One region of the Lactobacillus sp. B4015 genome, then DNA from elsewhere that is predicted to be linked to it. Evidence: predicted binding sites of a transcription regulator. Region 1 holds the regulator's gene; the other holds the start of a gene.

What was found. The regulator HrcA, encoded in region 1, represses chaperone genes, less so after heat shock. The targets are predictions, from matches to a motif close to TTAGCACTCNNNNNNNNNGAGTGCTAA.
Region 2: a site for HrcA is predicted at 3,440-3,466, ahead of J3U71_RS06930 (ATP-dependent Clp protease ATP-binding subunit). Genes of this name have one in related genera too.

Annotation. Positions count from the first base shown of each region.
Region 1 is NZ_JAFNOY010000005.1:31,648-39,684, reverse strand. It holds gene infB (translation initiation factor IF-2) at 1-354, shown strand, start outside; gene J3U71_RS06030 (ribosome-binding factor A) at 373-735, shown strand; gene truB (tRNA pseudouridine(55) synthase TruB) at 778-1,671, shown strand; gene ribF (riboflavin biosynthesis protein RibF) at 1,693-2,625, shown strand; gene hrcA (heat-inducible transcriptional repressor HrcA) at 2,764-3,813, shown strand; gene grpE (nucleotide exchange factor GrpE) at 3,826-4,419, shown strand; gene dnaK (molecular chaperone DnaK) at 4,438-6,300, shown strand; gene dnaJ (molecular chaperone DnaJ) at 6,379-7,521, shown strand; gene J3U71_RS05995 (MucBP domain-containing protein) at 7,784-8,037, shown strand, end outside.
Region 2 is NZ_JAFNOY010000006.1:2,971-11,007, forward strand. It holds gene J3U71_RS06920 (alpha/beta hydrolase) at 1-754, shown strand, start outside; gene J3U71_RS06925 (ATP-binding cassette domain-containing protein) at 751-3,282, shown strand; gene J3U71_RS06930 (ATP-dependent Clp protease ATP-binding subunit) at 3,503-5,605, shown strand; gene J3U71_RS06935 (branched-chain amino acid aminotransferase) at 5,952-6,974, shown strand; gene J3U71_RS06940 (class II aldolase/adducin family protein) at 7,182-7,952, opposite strand.

The DNA of each region.
Region 1 (8,037 bases):
TACAAGGCGATTGATGATGTTAAGGCAGCTATGCAAGGAATGCTTGAGCCAACATACGAGGACAAGGTTGTCGGCAACTTAACAGTTCGTGAAACTTGGAAAGTTTCTAAAGTTGGAACTATTGCCGGTGCTTTTGTTGACTCGGGTTACATCACACGCGATTCTGATGTCAACTTAATTCGTGACGGTGTGGTCATTTATAACGGTAAAGTTGCTTCACTTAAGCGATTTAAGGATGATGCTAAAATTGTTAAGCAAGGTTTTGATTGTGGTTTGACAATTGAAGGTTATAATGACATTAAAATTGGTGATGAATTAGAAGCAGTTGAACAGCAAGAAGTTAAGCCTAACTAGTTTGACGGGGAGGAAAACATGAAACACAGAGTAGGTCGTGTTGAAGGAGAGATCCTCCGTGAATTAACCAAAATTCTGCGGAAAAATATTCGTGATCCACGCGTAAGCGATGTTACAATTACTGCAGTTGAATGTACTAATGATTTGTCGTATGCAACTGTTTACTACAGCATTCTTTCTGAAAATCCAAAAAAGGAAGAAGAAGCTGCTGCAGGACTTGAAAAAGCAAAGGGCATGATGCGTCATTTGCTTGGTCAAATTTTAACAGTTTATAAAGTGCCTGAATTAATTTTCAAGCGAGACAATTCAGTAAAATATGGTAGTAAAATTGATCGACTAATTGCTGAAGTTAAAAAGCAAGATGAAGATCGAAATAATTAACCAAAAAGCGCTGTTGGGCGCTTTTTTAGTGGGTAAGGTAAAATGATAAATGGAATTTTAGTGGTTGATAAAGACAAAGGCATGACCAGTGCTGACGTCGTCTACCATTTACGCAAAGCCCTTCATATTAGGAAAATCGGTCATGCTGGTACTTTGGATCCCGATGTAACTGGTGTTTTGCCAATAGCAATTGGTCAGGCCACCAAGTTAATTGAATTAATGCATACGCAAAATAAGAAATATGTGGGAACAGCTATTTTAGGCTATGCTACTGATAGCTATGATATAAGTGGTAAGGTTCTCAAAAGTCAGAAGTTGACTGATCCGATTGCAAAAGAAGAAATTGAACAGCAAATGCAGAAATTTGTTGGCCAAATTGAACAGGTACCACCAATTTATTCAGCTGTCCGGGTTAATGGTAAGCATCTATATGAATACGCTCGTGAGGGTATCGAAGTAGACCGGCCAAAAAGGCAAGTGCAAATTTTTGCCTATGATACTATGTCTGAACCGGTATTTGATTCAAAAACCGGTTTTCAAGAATTTGATTTTCAAATTGAATGTAGTAAAGGTACTTATGTAAGATCCCTTGTTAATGACTTAGGCACCCGGCTCGGGGTTCCAGCCGTGATGAAAACATTACGCCGGACTGCAAGTTCTGGTTTTATCATTGATCAAGCGGTTAAACTTGATCAAATTATTGCTCATCCTGATGAAGTGACCAACTTTATTCAACCAATTGATGCCTTTTTTAAGGATTATGAAACTTGTGATTTAACTAATGGTCAATGGCTAAAAGTAAAAAATGGCAATTCAATTCCTTTGAAAACGAATGCAAAAAGGGTTGCATTAAGGTACAATAATAGCGTTAAAGCAATCTATCAAAAGGATGATGCTGTTTATCGCCCTGATTTGATGCTGTTACAAAACGAATAGGTGAAATGAAGGTTATTTATCGTGCACATTATCCATTTAACTTACCCCATCGGCGAAAAGCTATTTCCAACTAATATTATCTTAGCGCTTGGTTTTTTTGATGGTGTCCATCTCGGACACCAACAGTTAATTAAAATTGCCAAAAAAAAGGCAGACAACAAGCACTTGCCCTTGGTTGTAATGACCTTTGACCGTCATCCTAAAGAGGTTTACCAAAATTCACAAGTTACCTATATAGATAATTTAGGTGAAAAAGCCTATAAAATGCAAAAACTTGGTGTTGACTATTTATTGGTCATGCATTTTAATGAGCAATTTTGCCAGTTAACAGCACAAGAATTTGTTGATAACATTGTCGTCAAACTGGGTGCTGACACGGTAGTGGCTGGCTTTGATTATACTTATGGTCCCAAAGATATTGCTAATATGAAAAATTTTCCTAAATTTGCTAGAGGCAGATTTGAAATAATTGATGTTCCGAAACAATCTTATGATGGGCAAAAGATTGGCTCGACGGAAATTAAAAAGGCAATTACTGCTGGTCAGATGGACTTAGCACAAAAACTTTTGGGTGCGCCATATGTTATGTCTGGGACAGTAGGTCATGGTCTGCGTAATGGACATAAATTGGGCTTTCCTACAGCTAATCTAGTATGGGATACTAACAAAGTGGTGCCAAAGGTTGGCGTGTATGCAACCCGAACTAAAATTAAGGGTCAATGGTATGACTCAATGACCAGTGTTGGCTATAATGTAACTATTAATGATAATAAGAAGATTTTTATTGAATCTAATTTATTTGGGTTTAATGAAGAAGCTTATGACGAGGACATGGTTATAAAATGGTACAAGTATACACGTGGTGAGATTAAGTTTGCTAACTTGAACGAGTTAAAAATGCAGATGAAACAAGATGAAGCTCAAATAAAGGCTTATTTTGCGCAGAGAAACTAATAAATTCTTCCGGTTAATTAGAAAACTGCATTTTGTCAGAAAAAGTTTAGCACTCGACTTGACATTCTGCTAAAAACTAGTATCATAATAATTGTTAGCACCTGATAAGTATGAGTGCTAAAAGTGAGGGCGATTTTTATGTTGACCGAACGTCAAGAATTAATTTTAAAGACAATTATTAATGATTTTACGCAAACGCATGAACCGGTTGGATCTAAGACGGTCATGAATCAGTTGCCAATTAAAGTTTCGAGTGCAACTATTCGTAATGAAATGGCTGCTTTGGAAGAGAAGGGATTACTTGAGAAAACACACCTTTCCAGTGGACGCGTACCGTCTACTGAAGGTTATCGGTATTACTTAGATAATTTGCTTGAACCTCTTCAAATCCCTTCGTCTGTTTACCAGAAAATTGTTAGTCAATTAGATCAGCCTTTTCACCAAGTCAACGAGATTGTGCAGGAAGCTGCCAAAATTCTTTCTGACTTGACTAATTATACTGCTTTTGCGGAGGGACCAGAAAATAGTGATTTAACTATTACTGGCTTTCGAATCGTACCGTTATTCAATCGCCAAATTATGGCAATCTTGGTAACCAGTGATGGTAACGTCCATAGCCAAGTTTACAGCTTACCTTATAATGTACATGGTGATGAAGTAGAAAAAGCTGTGCGGATGATTAACGATAAACTCGTAGGAAAAGATTTAAGCGAGATAACTCCTACCTTGCTTAATCAGACTTTAGGTAAAAAGCTAACGAGCAATCATGTAAGCGAACTAATTGATTTAGTTGAAGATGTTATTAACGATGCTGCTAGTGAGCAGATGTATGTTGATGGTCAAATCAACTTATTGAATAATAGTTCGTATGATGATGTTTCTAACTTGCGTTCACTATATGAATTGATTGATCACAATGATTTGATTTCTAATTTTGTTGATGACAAGATTAATTCAGAACGTGGTAAATATCCGGTACGTGTAAGTTTGGGTTCTGAATTGTCAAATGATTTGTTAAGAGATTATAGTCTGCTTACGGCAGAGTATAGCGTTGGCTCCCATGGCAAGGGCATAATTGCTTTACTTGGTCCAAATAATATGCCATATTCACAAGTTATTGGCCTTTTGGAATATTTTAGAAATGAATTGGCTAAGAAACTGCTTGAATATTATGGCAGGTTTAAATAAAGGAGGTTAGCCGTGAGTAAGGAAAAATATGTTAGCGAAAAAGATTTGGCTAAAAAACAAAGTCAAACAAAAAAGGCTAAAAAAGATGAGAAAAACAAAGTAAATACTAAGGCTGACGAGCACAAAGATCAAAATTCTGCAGAAAAAAAGCTTGCGGAAAATTTAGCCAAAGCTCAAGAAGAAAAGAAAGACTTGGAGGATAAATTCCTTCGTAGTCAAGCGGAAATGCAAAATATGCAAAATCGCTACAATAATGAGCGTGCACAATTAATCAAGTATGAATCACAATCTTTAGCAAAGGATGTTCTACCAGCAATGGATAACCTTGAACGTGCCTTGAATACTAAAGTAGATGATGAAGCTTCTAAACAACTTAAAAAGGGTGTCCAAATGACCTTGGATGCTTTGATTAAGGCGATGAAGGATCATGGTATCAGTGAAATTGAAGCTGAGGGAGCTAAATTTGATCCTAATTTACATCAAGCAGTACAAACCATAGAAGCTGAAAATGATGAACAAAAAGATCACGTTGTTCAAGTTTTACAAAAAGGATATTCATATAAAGATCGTACACTAAGACCAGCAATGGTTGTTGTTGCACAATAATTGAAAGGAAGATTATTAATGTCAAAAGTTATCGGTATTGACCTCGGAACCACTAACTCAGCAGTAGCAGTTTTAGAGGGTAAAGAACCAAAGATTATTACTAACCCAGAAGGTAACCGTACCACTCCCTCCGTTGTCGCATTTAAAGATGGTGAAATTCAAGTAGGTGAAGTTGCTAAGAGACAAGCAATCACTAACCCTAACACAATCTCATCAATTAAGCGTCATATGGGTGAGACCGATTACAAGGTAAAAATTGGCGATAAGTCTTATACTCCACAAGAAATTTCTGCCATGATTTTACAATATATCAAGAAATTTTCTGAAGATTATTTAGGTGAAAAAGTTACGGAAGCAGTTATCACCGTACCCGCATACTTCAACGATGCACAACGTCAAGCTACTAAGGATGCCGGTAAGATTGCCGGTTTAGAAGTTAAACGGATCATCAATGAGCCTACTGCATCATCACTTGCTTACGGTCTTGATAAAGATGCCGAAGACGAGAAAGTGTTAGTTTACGACCTTGGTGGTGGTACGTTTGATGTTTCTGTATTGCAATTAGGTGATGGCGTCTTCCAAGTTCTTTCGACTAACGGTGATACTCACCTTGGTGGGGATGACTTTGATAATAAGATTATTGACTGGCTTATCAAGAACTTTAAAGATGAAAATGGCGTTGACCTTTCTAAAGACAAGATGGCTTTACAACGGTTAAAGGATGCTGCTGAAAAAGCTAAGAAAGATTTATCAGGTGTATCATCAACTCATATTTCTCTTCCGTTCATTTCTGCTGGTGAGTCTGGTCCTCTTCACCTTGAAGCTGACTTAACTCGTGCTAAGTTTGATGAATTGACTGCTGATTTAGTTGATCGTACCAAGGTTCCATTTGATAATGCTTTGAAGGATGCCGATTTAACTGTTGGCGATATTGATAAAGTTATTTTAAACGGTGGTTCAACTCGTATACCTGCTGTTCAAGAAGCAGTTAAAAAATGGGCTGGTAAGGAACCTGACCATTCAATCAACCCAGATGAAGCTGTAGCTTTAGGTGCCGCTATTCAAGGTGGGGTTATCTCCGGTGATGTTAAAGATGTCGTATTACTTGATGTTACACCACTTTCATTAGGGATTGAAACAATGGGTGGCGTCTTCACTAAATTAATTGAAAAGAACACCACAATTCCAACTTCAAAGAGCCAAATTTTCTCAACTGCAGCTGATAATCAACCAGCGGTAGATGTTCATGTTTTACAAGGTGAACGTCCAATGGCAGCTGATGACAAGACTTTGGGTCGCTTTGAGTTAACTGACATTCCTGCTGCTCCTCGTGGTGTACCACAAATCCAAGTTACATTTGATATCGATAAGAATGGTATCGTTAATGTATCTGCTAAGGATATGGGTACTGGAAAAGAACAAAAGATTACTATTAAGAGTTCTTCCGGCTTATCTGATGAAGAAATTCAAAAGATGCAAAAAGAAGCTGAAGAACATGCTGAAGAGGATAAAAAGAAGAAGGAAGAAGTCGATCTTCGCAATGAGGTTGACCAATTAATCTTCTCAACTGGAAAGACCTTAGATGAAGTCAAAGACAAGGTATCAGATGACGATACTAAGAAGGTTAAAGATGCTCTTGAGGCTTTGAAGAAGGCACAAAAAGATAATAACTTGGATGAAATGAAGGCCAAGAAGGATGAATTATCAAAAGTTGCTCAAGATTTAGCCGTAAAATTATACCAAGCTAACGGTGGAGCTCAAGGTGCTCAAGGTCAAGCTGGTCCGCAGGCAGGCCCACAAAACCCAGGTTCACAAGATGGCGGCTCTGATAATGGCTCTGCTGGCGAAGGTGAATTTCATAAGGTAGACCCAGATAAATAAAGGGTTTATAATTGAATAAATTAGAAAAGAACTGCCGCATAAGTAGTTCTTTTCTTTTGTAAAGTAAGGAGCTTTTAGATGGCACAAGAAGATTACTATGATGTGCTAGGCGTTGATCGGAATGCCAGTGATAAAGAAATTAACTCTGCTTACCGTAAACTAGCTAAAAAGTATCATCCAGATATCAATCATGAACCTGGTGCAGAGGAAAAATATAAAAAAATTAACGAAGCATATGAAGTTTTACATGACCAACAAAAGCGGGCACAATATGACCAATTTGGTTCTGCTGGCGTAAATGGTCAGGGCGGCTTTGGCGGTGGAGCCGGTCAAGGATATGGCGACTTTGGTGGCTTTGGCGATTTCGGCGATATTTTTAATGATTTCTTTGGTGGTGCTGGGGCTTCGTCACGTCATGTTGATCCGAAGGCACCAACTCGCGGAGAAGATCTTGATTATACGTTAACAATTGACTTTATGGATGCGATTAATGGCAAGAAAACACAAGTTTCTTATACTCGCAGTGAAACTTGTCCAACTTGCAAGGGTAACGGTGCTGAAAAGGGTACTCAACCTGTTACCTGTGACAAATGTGGTGGTACGGGAATAATGACCGTTAGCCAAAAGTCAATGATTGGTGTAATTCGGCGGCAAACTACCTGTGATAAATGTCATGGTCGGGGTGTCATCATTGAGCATCCATGTAAGACTTGTCATGGTAATGGCGTTGTAGACGGTAAAAATACCATTGAGGTTAATATTCCGGCTGGAATTGATAATGGCCAACAACTCCGTTATGAAGGTCAAGGTGAAGCAGGTAAAAATGGTGGACCTTATGGTGATTTGTACATAAGCTACCGGATTAAGCCATCTAAAGAATTTGAGCGTAGTGGGAACACAATTTATACTACCGTACCGATCTCATTTGCTCAGGCTACTCTTGGTGATGAAATTACGGTTAAGACAGTTCATGGTGATAAGAAGTTAAAGATACCAGCAGGTACACAACCCAATAAAAAATTCACTATCCGTGGTGAAGGTGTTCCTTACCTTCGCGGTAATGGCAACGGTGATCAGATTACTACTATTCAAGTCCAGATTCCAAAAACGATCAACGAAAAGCAAAAGCAAGCTTTAGTGGACTTTGTTAAAGCTGGTGGCGGCTCAATCACTCCCCAAGAAAAAGGCTTTTTTGAAAGACTAAAAGAGAAATTGCAGTAAAGTTCTCTAAAAATAATAAAATTATCTTGCGTTTATTTTTAATATAATTATTAAAAATTGACAATCATAAAAGAGCATCAAACTTTTGTATTTTGTATAGTTTAATGCTCTTTTAATTTCCCTTAATATATTTAGAGTTACGTAATTTATATTAATAAAATACTTTTTTAATAGAGAAAAAAGATATATAATTCAATTATATTAAGTATTAATAAATGGTGGCAGTTTGATATAAGAATATTAAAACGGAGTGATATATAGAATGAAAATTAGTAAAAATGGTCAAATGGAGAAAACAAGAGCAATCAGAAGTAGTATGATTGTTGGTGCATCCGCTGCTGTCCTATTAGGACTATATCTTAATAAGAATGTGGTTGAGGCAGACAGTTTGACTGGTGACCAAAACATAATGCAATCTTCAATTAAGGCAGATACTAAAAAGGGAATTTCTGTTAGTCAAAGTGCCAACCAAAATAGTCAGGATGATGTAAACTCTACAAAAAAAGAATCAGCTGT
Region 2 (8,037 bases), on a different contig from region 1:
ACCGGTAATCATGGTGCCGGGATCGAGTGCAACGACCGAGCGCTTTAATGATTTGATTGACCAACTGAATAAAACAACCATGAATCAGCATAGTGTGCTCAAAGTTACTGTTTCACGTGAAGCAAAACTGTCATACAGTGGTTCAATTGGGAAAAATGATTTAGAACCGATCATCATTATTGGTTTTGCTAATAATAAGGATGGTTATGCCAATATCAAGAAACAAGCCTATTGGTTGGATATTGCGTTTGACTCATTAATGCAAAATTACAAGTTTAATAATTTTAAGGCCTTCGGTCATTCAAACGGTGGGTTGATTTGGACATATTGGCTGGAGCATTATTATGCACAGTATGCAAGTGACACAAAAATGAAGCGGCTAATGACATTGGGGACGCCGTATAATTTTACTGAGAGCAATATCAAGAATCGCACACAAATGTTAGCTGATTTTATTAAAAAGCGTTCCGCTTTGCCTAAAAACCTTAAGGTTTATTCGTTATCTGGTGGCAAAAGCTACGAATCAGACGGCATTGTACCAGAAACAAGCGTTGCTGCGGGCAAGTTTATTTTTCAAAATCAGGTAAAGTCTTATACAGCAATGACCGTAACTGGCGAGAAAGCCGACCACTCGGATTTACCGCAAAATAAGCAGGTTATCCAGGCAATTCGGGAATACTTACTGAGAAAACCAGATCGACCAGTTAAGCCGGGAAAACAGCTGAAACCAAGAAGAAAGGACCGTAATACATGAAATATCAAGAACAGCCGACTAAAATCGAAGTTATTGGTGGCAGGGTCAACAATTTAAAAAATATCAATGTGGCCATTCCATTGCACCGATTTGTGGCAATATCAGGTTTAAGTGGTTCGGGTAAATCTAGTTTGGCAATGGGCATTTTGTATTCTGAAGGTGCCCGGCGCTACCTTGATTCGCTGGCGGCTTACACTAAAAGGCGAATAAGTCAGGTCGGGCGGGCACAAGTCGATGAGGTAAAGCACATCCCTTCGGCGCTAGCCTTGCGCCAGCGGCCGAGTATTCCGGGCGTCCGGTCAACCGTTGGTACGGTAACAGAAGTTTTCAATGTTTTACGACTAATTTTTTCCCGGTTAGGTTCGCCAGTTTGTCCCAATGGCCACCGGATTGCGCCAACAATCAAGATTGCTGAAGCGATGGATTTAACCGGTGAGGCAATGGGGCGCCTTACTTGCCCAACTTGTGGCGAACAATTCTATGCTTTTAGTGCAGAAGATTTTGCCTTTAATTCCGATGGCGCATGTAAAAAATGCCAAGGTTTAGGAACAGTAGAACAAATTGATGATAGTAAGATTATTGCTAACGAAGAACTGACTTTAGAAAATGGTGCCGTGGCGACCTGGCAGATTCCGGGTCGCAATTGGATGTGGCGAATCGCACGAGAACTTGGTGTCCGGACAGACGTACCGTACAAAGACTTGACTAAAGCAGAAAAGGAAATTGTTTTACACGGCAAGGAACGTAAGGTGCCGGTGGATTTGCCTACTTCAACGGGCCGAGTTTATCATCTCGATGCCTTATATGAAAATGCCTATAATGCTGTGGCCAATTCACGCAAAACTACGAAATCAGAGCGTGGACTGGAACGGATTAATTCTTTTTATCGTTTTAAAACCTGTCCGCGCTGTCATGGGCACCGGATTGACCCAAGTCGCTGGAGTCAATTGGTAGCTGGAAAAAATATTGTTGAAGCAGAACAACTTACGCTCGGTGAACTTGATGATTATATGAAAGAAATCGCAGCTTGGCTGCCAGATGATATGCAAGCTTTAGCGCAAAATCTGACGGGTGAATTGCTGCATCAGGTCAAGCCTCTACTAAAATTAGGGTTAGATTACTTGAGCTTAGCTCGTCAGGCTAATAGTCTTTCAACTGGTGAATTGCAGCGAATTCAATTGGGGCGCACCTTGCGGACAGAAACTACAGGAGTACTTTATGTGCTGGATGAACCATCTGTGGGACTGCATCCAGATAATGTTGCTGGGTTAATTGAGGTTTTTCACGAACTGGTCAATCAAGGCAATTCATTAGTCGTTGTTGACCATGAAACTTCAATTATAAGTGCTGCTGACTGGATTGTTGAAATTGGTCCGGGATCAGGTTCGCAGGGCGGCCAAATAATTGCTGAAGGCTCGCCAAAAGAAATTGCGCAGAAGCCAGAATCTCTAATTGGTCCGTATTTAAAAGGAATAGCTCCACTTTATGTGCGGCCACAGGTGGATACAAAGAAGCTTTTTAGTGAAGGCACAATTAAGTTTACTGTCACTGACCGTTTCAATTTACAAAATGTTCACACGCAAATTCCGGTTGGGCGGTTGACTGCAGTTACGGGTTTTTCTGGAGCAGGCAAAACAACGTTAATTCTTGATTCGCTCATTCCCGCATTAAAGGCGCAAGAAAAACAGGTAGATGGTCCAAGCTGGGTAAAAGATTTGACTAGCGGTGGAATCAAAAACGTTATTAGCGTTGATTCTTCGCCGGTTGGCAAAAATCAGCGCTCTACGGTCGCTACTTATACTGATATTATGGATAATTTGCGCAAATTATTTGCCCGCCAGCCGTTAGCTCAAAAGCTAAAGTATAAGGCAGCGCATTTTTCCTACAATAATAAAGAAGGTGCGTGTCCGGCATGTGGTGGTACTGGAGCAATTTCACTTGATATTCAGTATTTGCCCGATATGGTTGAGACTTGTTCAGTTTGTGGTGGCCACCGGTTTAACCAAGACGTCTTGCGTGTAAAATGGCATGGACTGAGTATTGCAGACGTGCTTGATTACTCGGTTGACGATGCTTTGAAAGAACAGTTATTTAGGGATGAGCCTAAGATTGAAAAAACAATTACTACTTTGCATGATATGGGGCTAGGATACCTGCATTTAGGTGAATCAACACCTGCGTTGTCAGGCGGAGAAGCACAGCGGCTAAAATTGACTAGTCATCTCCACCGGCGGCAAAAAGGCAGTCTTTTTGTCTTTGATGAGCCAACAGTTGGTCTTCATCCACACGATGTTAGGACCTTGCTAGCTGTTTTTCAAAAATTACTGAAGCAGAAGGCAACGATTATTACGATTACTCATGATCTGGATATTATGGCTAATAGTGATTATATGATTGACATGGGTCCACGTGGTGGATTGCAAGGAGGAAAAATTGTTGCATGTGGGCAGCCTGTGGATATATCGCACAAAAAGGATAGTTTAACCGCCAAATATTTGGCTGAACACATGAATTTATATCAAAAATAGCATAATTATTAAACCTTGATAACAACAATAAAGTTGATTTATCAAGGTTTTTTAGTTAAAAAAGGAAAAATTCACAAGTTAAGCAAAAAAATGTGGAAAAGTAAGCAAAAAGGGTTGCATTCTGTGGATAACCTGCTACAATATTATATGTAAGCAGTTAGCAGTCGACAACGTCGAGTGCTAATTACAAAATTTAAACCTATTAAAGGGGTGTATATGTATGGCATATTTTGATAACGAATTTGACAATCTATTTAACGAATTAAATAATTCTTTCTTTAACAATGATGATAATGGCTCGATTCCAGTTCACTATTCGAGCATGAATATTTCTCCACAAGGCATGAACCAGAACGGCCAAATGCCTGGTCAACCAAAAAAGGAAAAACCAATTGGCGTTGACTTAGTTGAGCAAGCTAAAAACAATAAATACGATCCTGTAATTGGTCGTGATGAACAAATCCAAGAAGTAATTGAAATTTTAAGCAGACGTAAAAAGAATAATCCGGTTTTAGTCGGACCTGCAGGTGTTGGTAAAACCGCGATTGTTGAGGGCTTAGCACAAAAAATTGCTTCAGGTGATGTTCCTGACAAGATGAAAGATAAGCATATTATTGCAATTAACATTAATGATATGGTTGCGGGTTCTAGCCTTCGTGGTAGTTTCGAAGAGCGCCTGAAGAAGGTAATTGACGAAGCTAAGAAGAATCCAAACATCATCTTATTCATTGATGAAATTCATAACATTGTTGGTGCAGGTTCAACTGATTCTGAAAATAATAGTGGCGATGCTGCTAACATTTTGAAACCAGCTCTGGCTAGTGGTGACTTGAACTTAATCGGTGCAACGACAACAGGAGAATACCGTCGAATTGAAAATGATGCTGCTTTGGCACGTCGTTTCCAACCAGTACAGGTTCCAGAGCCATCTGCTGATGTAACGGTTAAAATTTTAGAGGGTCTGAAGAAAAAGTATGAAGACTATCACCACGTTAAATACAGTGACAGTGCTTTACGCTTAGCCGTTGAATTATCACAACGCTACATTCAGGGCCGCTATTTGCCAGATAAGGCAATTGACTTAATGGACGAAGCTGGTGCTAAGAAGGGTCTTGACACTATTCCTAGTGATGAAGCATCAATTAAAAAGAGAATTGCTAGTCTTGAAAAGGAAAAAGAAGAGGCCGCTAAAAATGAGGACTACAACAAAGCTAGTGATTTGAAGAAGAAGATTGAGGAGTTACGTGAAAAAGCTGATCACGTTGATGATGCTGCAACTCCACGCGTAACCGACCAAGACATCTATGCTTTAATTGAAGCAAAAACTAAGATTCCAATGAGCGAACTTCATGCCAGTGAGGGACAAAAGAACCTTGATTTAGCTGCTAAATTAAAGAAGTCCGTTATTGACCAGGATAATGCAATTGACGTGATTACTGATGCAATTGCCCGTAAGCAAGTATTCAAGGATAACAATCGTCCAACTGGTTCATTCCTACTGACTGGTCCAACTGGTGTTGGTAAAACTGAGCTGGCTAAACAATTGGCAATTCAATTGTTCGGCGGTGAAAATCACCTGATTAGACTTGATATGTCCGAGTACCAAGACCAAATGGCAGTTAATAAACTAATTGGTTCAGCACCAGGCTATGTTGGCTACGGTGAAGGTGGACAATTAACTGAAAAAGTACGTCATCAACCATATAGCTTGATTCTGTTTGACGAAATTGAAAAAGCTAATCCACAAGTCTTTAACGCATTATTACAAATTATGGATGATGGTCGCTTAACCGATGCCCAAGGTAGAACTGTTTCATTTAAAGATACAATATTGATCATGACTTCAAATGCTGGGTATTCAGATAACTTACTCAAGGATGGCAAGGTCGACCATGATAAAATGATCCAAGCCTTAGAAGCCTACTTTAGACCAGAGTTTTTGAACCGGCTTGATGCAATCGTACCGTTCAATTCACTGACCGAAGAAGATATGACTAAGATCATCGATATTTACTTAAAGAAGATGTCACATGTCTTAGCTAAGAGGGATGTGAAAGTAGAAATTTCCCCTGAAGCAAAAGCTTATTTGGCAGAAAAAGGCTACGATAAGAAGTTTGGTGCACGGCCACTACGTCGGGTAGTTGAGCAAGATCTGGAAACTCCAATTGCAAAATTGCTAATGAAGGAGCCTGACAACAAAGAAGTTAAGTTTACTGCAGATGACCAGCATGTTTACTTAAATGGTGATGCAGTTTTAACTATTACACCAAAAGCTGATAAGACCGATAAAACTAAATCTGAAACTAAAGAAAATAAGGACTAATTGAAAATTAGGCTAATTGCTAAACACTAATTGAAGACTAGTTTCCGCTACTTCGCGGGAGCTAGTCTTTTTTTGTCTAAATTTGAAGTAGTAAGTTTTTTCCTGCCCAATGGTTACTTGCCTTTTATCCTAGTATTGAACTACTGACTGAACTATTTGTTTCACGTGTGACACTCAAGCAGAGTTAACTATTTTTTGCCAAAAAGATATTTTGGTAATTTGTGCAATAAAGGATTGACATCATTAAATTTATGGTCTAAATTAGTTAACAATTAACTATTAATTAAAAAGCTAATAATTTATTATTAGTTTATGTAACATAAGGAGTAATAAAGGGTGGATTGTTATGAAACAACGAGTAGAAGATCTTGATTGGAAAAATTTAGGCTTCGTTTATCGCGATTTACCATATCGCTATGAAGCTAAATATAAAGACGGCGAATGGCAAGAAGGAAAGTTGGTTGAGAATTCAACCATTACCCTTTCCGAAGGGGCAGAAGTACTGCACTATGGCCAAGAGATTTTTGAAGGTTTGAAAGCCTACCGGCGTGAGGACGGTAAAATCAACTTGTTTCGCCCAGATCAAAACGCTCATCGTTTTACTTTGTCAGCTCAGCGCTTGGCAATGCCACCATTTCCTGAAGACTGGTTTGTAGAGGCAGTAAAGCAAGTGGTGCATGCGAATGAAGAATTTGTGCCACCATATGATAGTGGCGCAACTCTTTATTTACGTCCATTCATGGTTGGTACCTCAAATGTTTTGGGTGTTCAAGCTGCCGATGAATACATTTTTCGCATTTTTGCCGTTCCGGTAGGGGCTTATATCAAGGGCTTGAACCCAGCCGACTATATTGTCAGCGATTATGACCGTGCTGCCTATGCGGGAACTGGTCAAGCTAAAACCTCAGGTAACTATGCCAGCAGTTTATTGCCATCGGTTGAGGCGCATAAGAATGGCTATGCCGATTGTTTGTACCTTGATCCACGTGAACATAAATATGTTGATGAGTTTGGTGGCGCCAACTTTTATGGCATTACCCAAGAAGGCCAATTTGTTACTCCTAAGTCAAAATCGATTTTAATTTCAATTACCAAACGGTCCTTGTTAGAGCTTGCTAAGGAGCAGGGATTAAATCCGGTTGAGCGCCAAATCACCTTAGAAGAAGCTTTTAAGATGAAAGAAGCTGGTGCAATGGGTACCGCCGCTGTTATTTCGCCGGTGGGCTCCATTACCTATAATGGTAAAAAGCATGTTATTTACAGTGAAACAGAAACCGGCCCGGTGACAACTAAATTGTACAATGAATTAGTTGATATTCAATACGGTAAAAAGAAGGGCCCAGAGGGTTGGGTACAAACACTGGATTAATATTACTAGCAGGCTATGGTAAATCAACTACATCTCCTAATTATATTTACAATAGCCGCAAAAAAGCTGACAAAAATTTGCCAGCTTTTTAAGTGGAAGAATAACCAATTTTTACGGACCATCAACTAATAATCTGAGATTAAAGTTGCATTTGCGTAAAATTTGTTATATTTTCAAAGTAGTTATATTTGATAAAAGGGGCACTAGTTAGTCGCCTTTTTTATTTTGCTCTTTTTTCCGATTATAAAGAGCTTTACCCGCTTTAACATCTTCCCAAGTGCCAATCTTGGTATCTTCCGAATAATATCCGTCTAAGACGCCGATTTGCTGAAAAACGGTTTGCTTGTAAGCAACCTTGGCATTATATTCGGTAATATCAACATCAGCCAAAGATTTGTGCAGAGCAGTTAACGGATCCATATCCTTGCCGCCAGAAGTAAAGAGGGTACCGTGAGAATTAAGGATAAAACCGTTGCGTAACGCCTTTTTGCCTAGTTTTTTGATTTCACCGGCGACATATTGGGCTAATTCTTCCGTACACATGGGATGCCACGTAAGGGTTCTAATTTCTTGTAATTTTTGTGTTGCCTCAGTGACATTCGGCATATTTAAACCGCTTGTTCCCCAAAACATGCACTGATCAGCATGGGAGTGAAAAACACACTTAATCTCGGGATTGGTATCATAGATGGCTTCGTGCATATTTATTTCACGTGTAACATTACCGTTGCCAGAAATAACTTTGCGCGTGTGCGGTTCAATGACTAAAATCTGGTCGGCCGTTAGGTAACCCATGTATGCTTCTGACATCATAGTTGGCGTCATCACATAATAGTTTTTGCCGGTTTCGTCCTGCACTTTAATACTGATATTTCCACCAACAATATTGGTATCGCGCCGTTCCATTACCTCACGAACGACCTTGGCCAAATCCTCGCGTTCATATTCAAATGGTATTCTGCCTGCTGGATATTGCATCAAATTCTTCCTTTCTAATTATCTTTTGTTGTAGTGACTCTGTTTTTTTTTAGAAAAAAGAATACCACTTCCTTTCTTATCGATT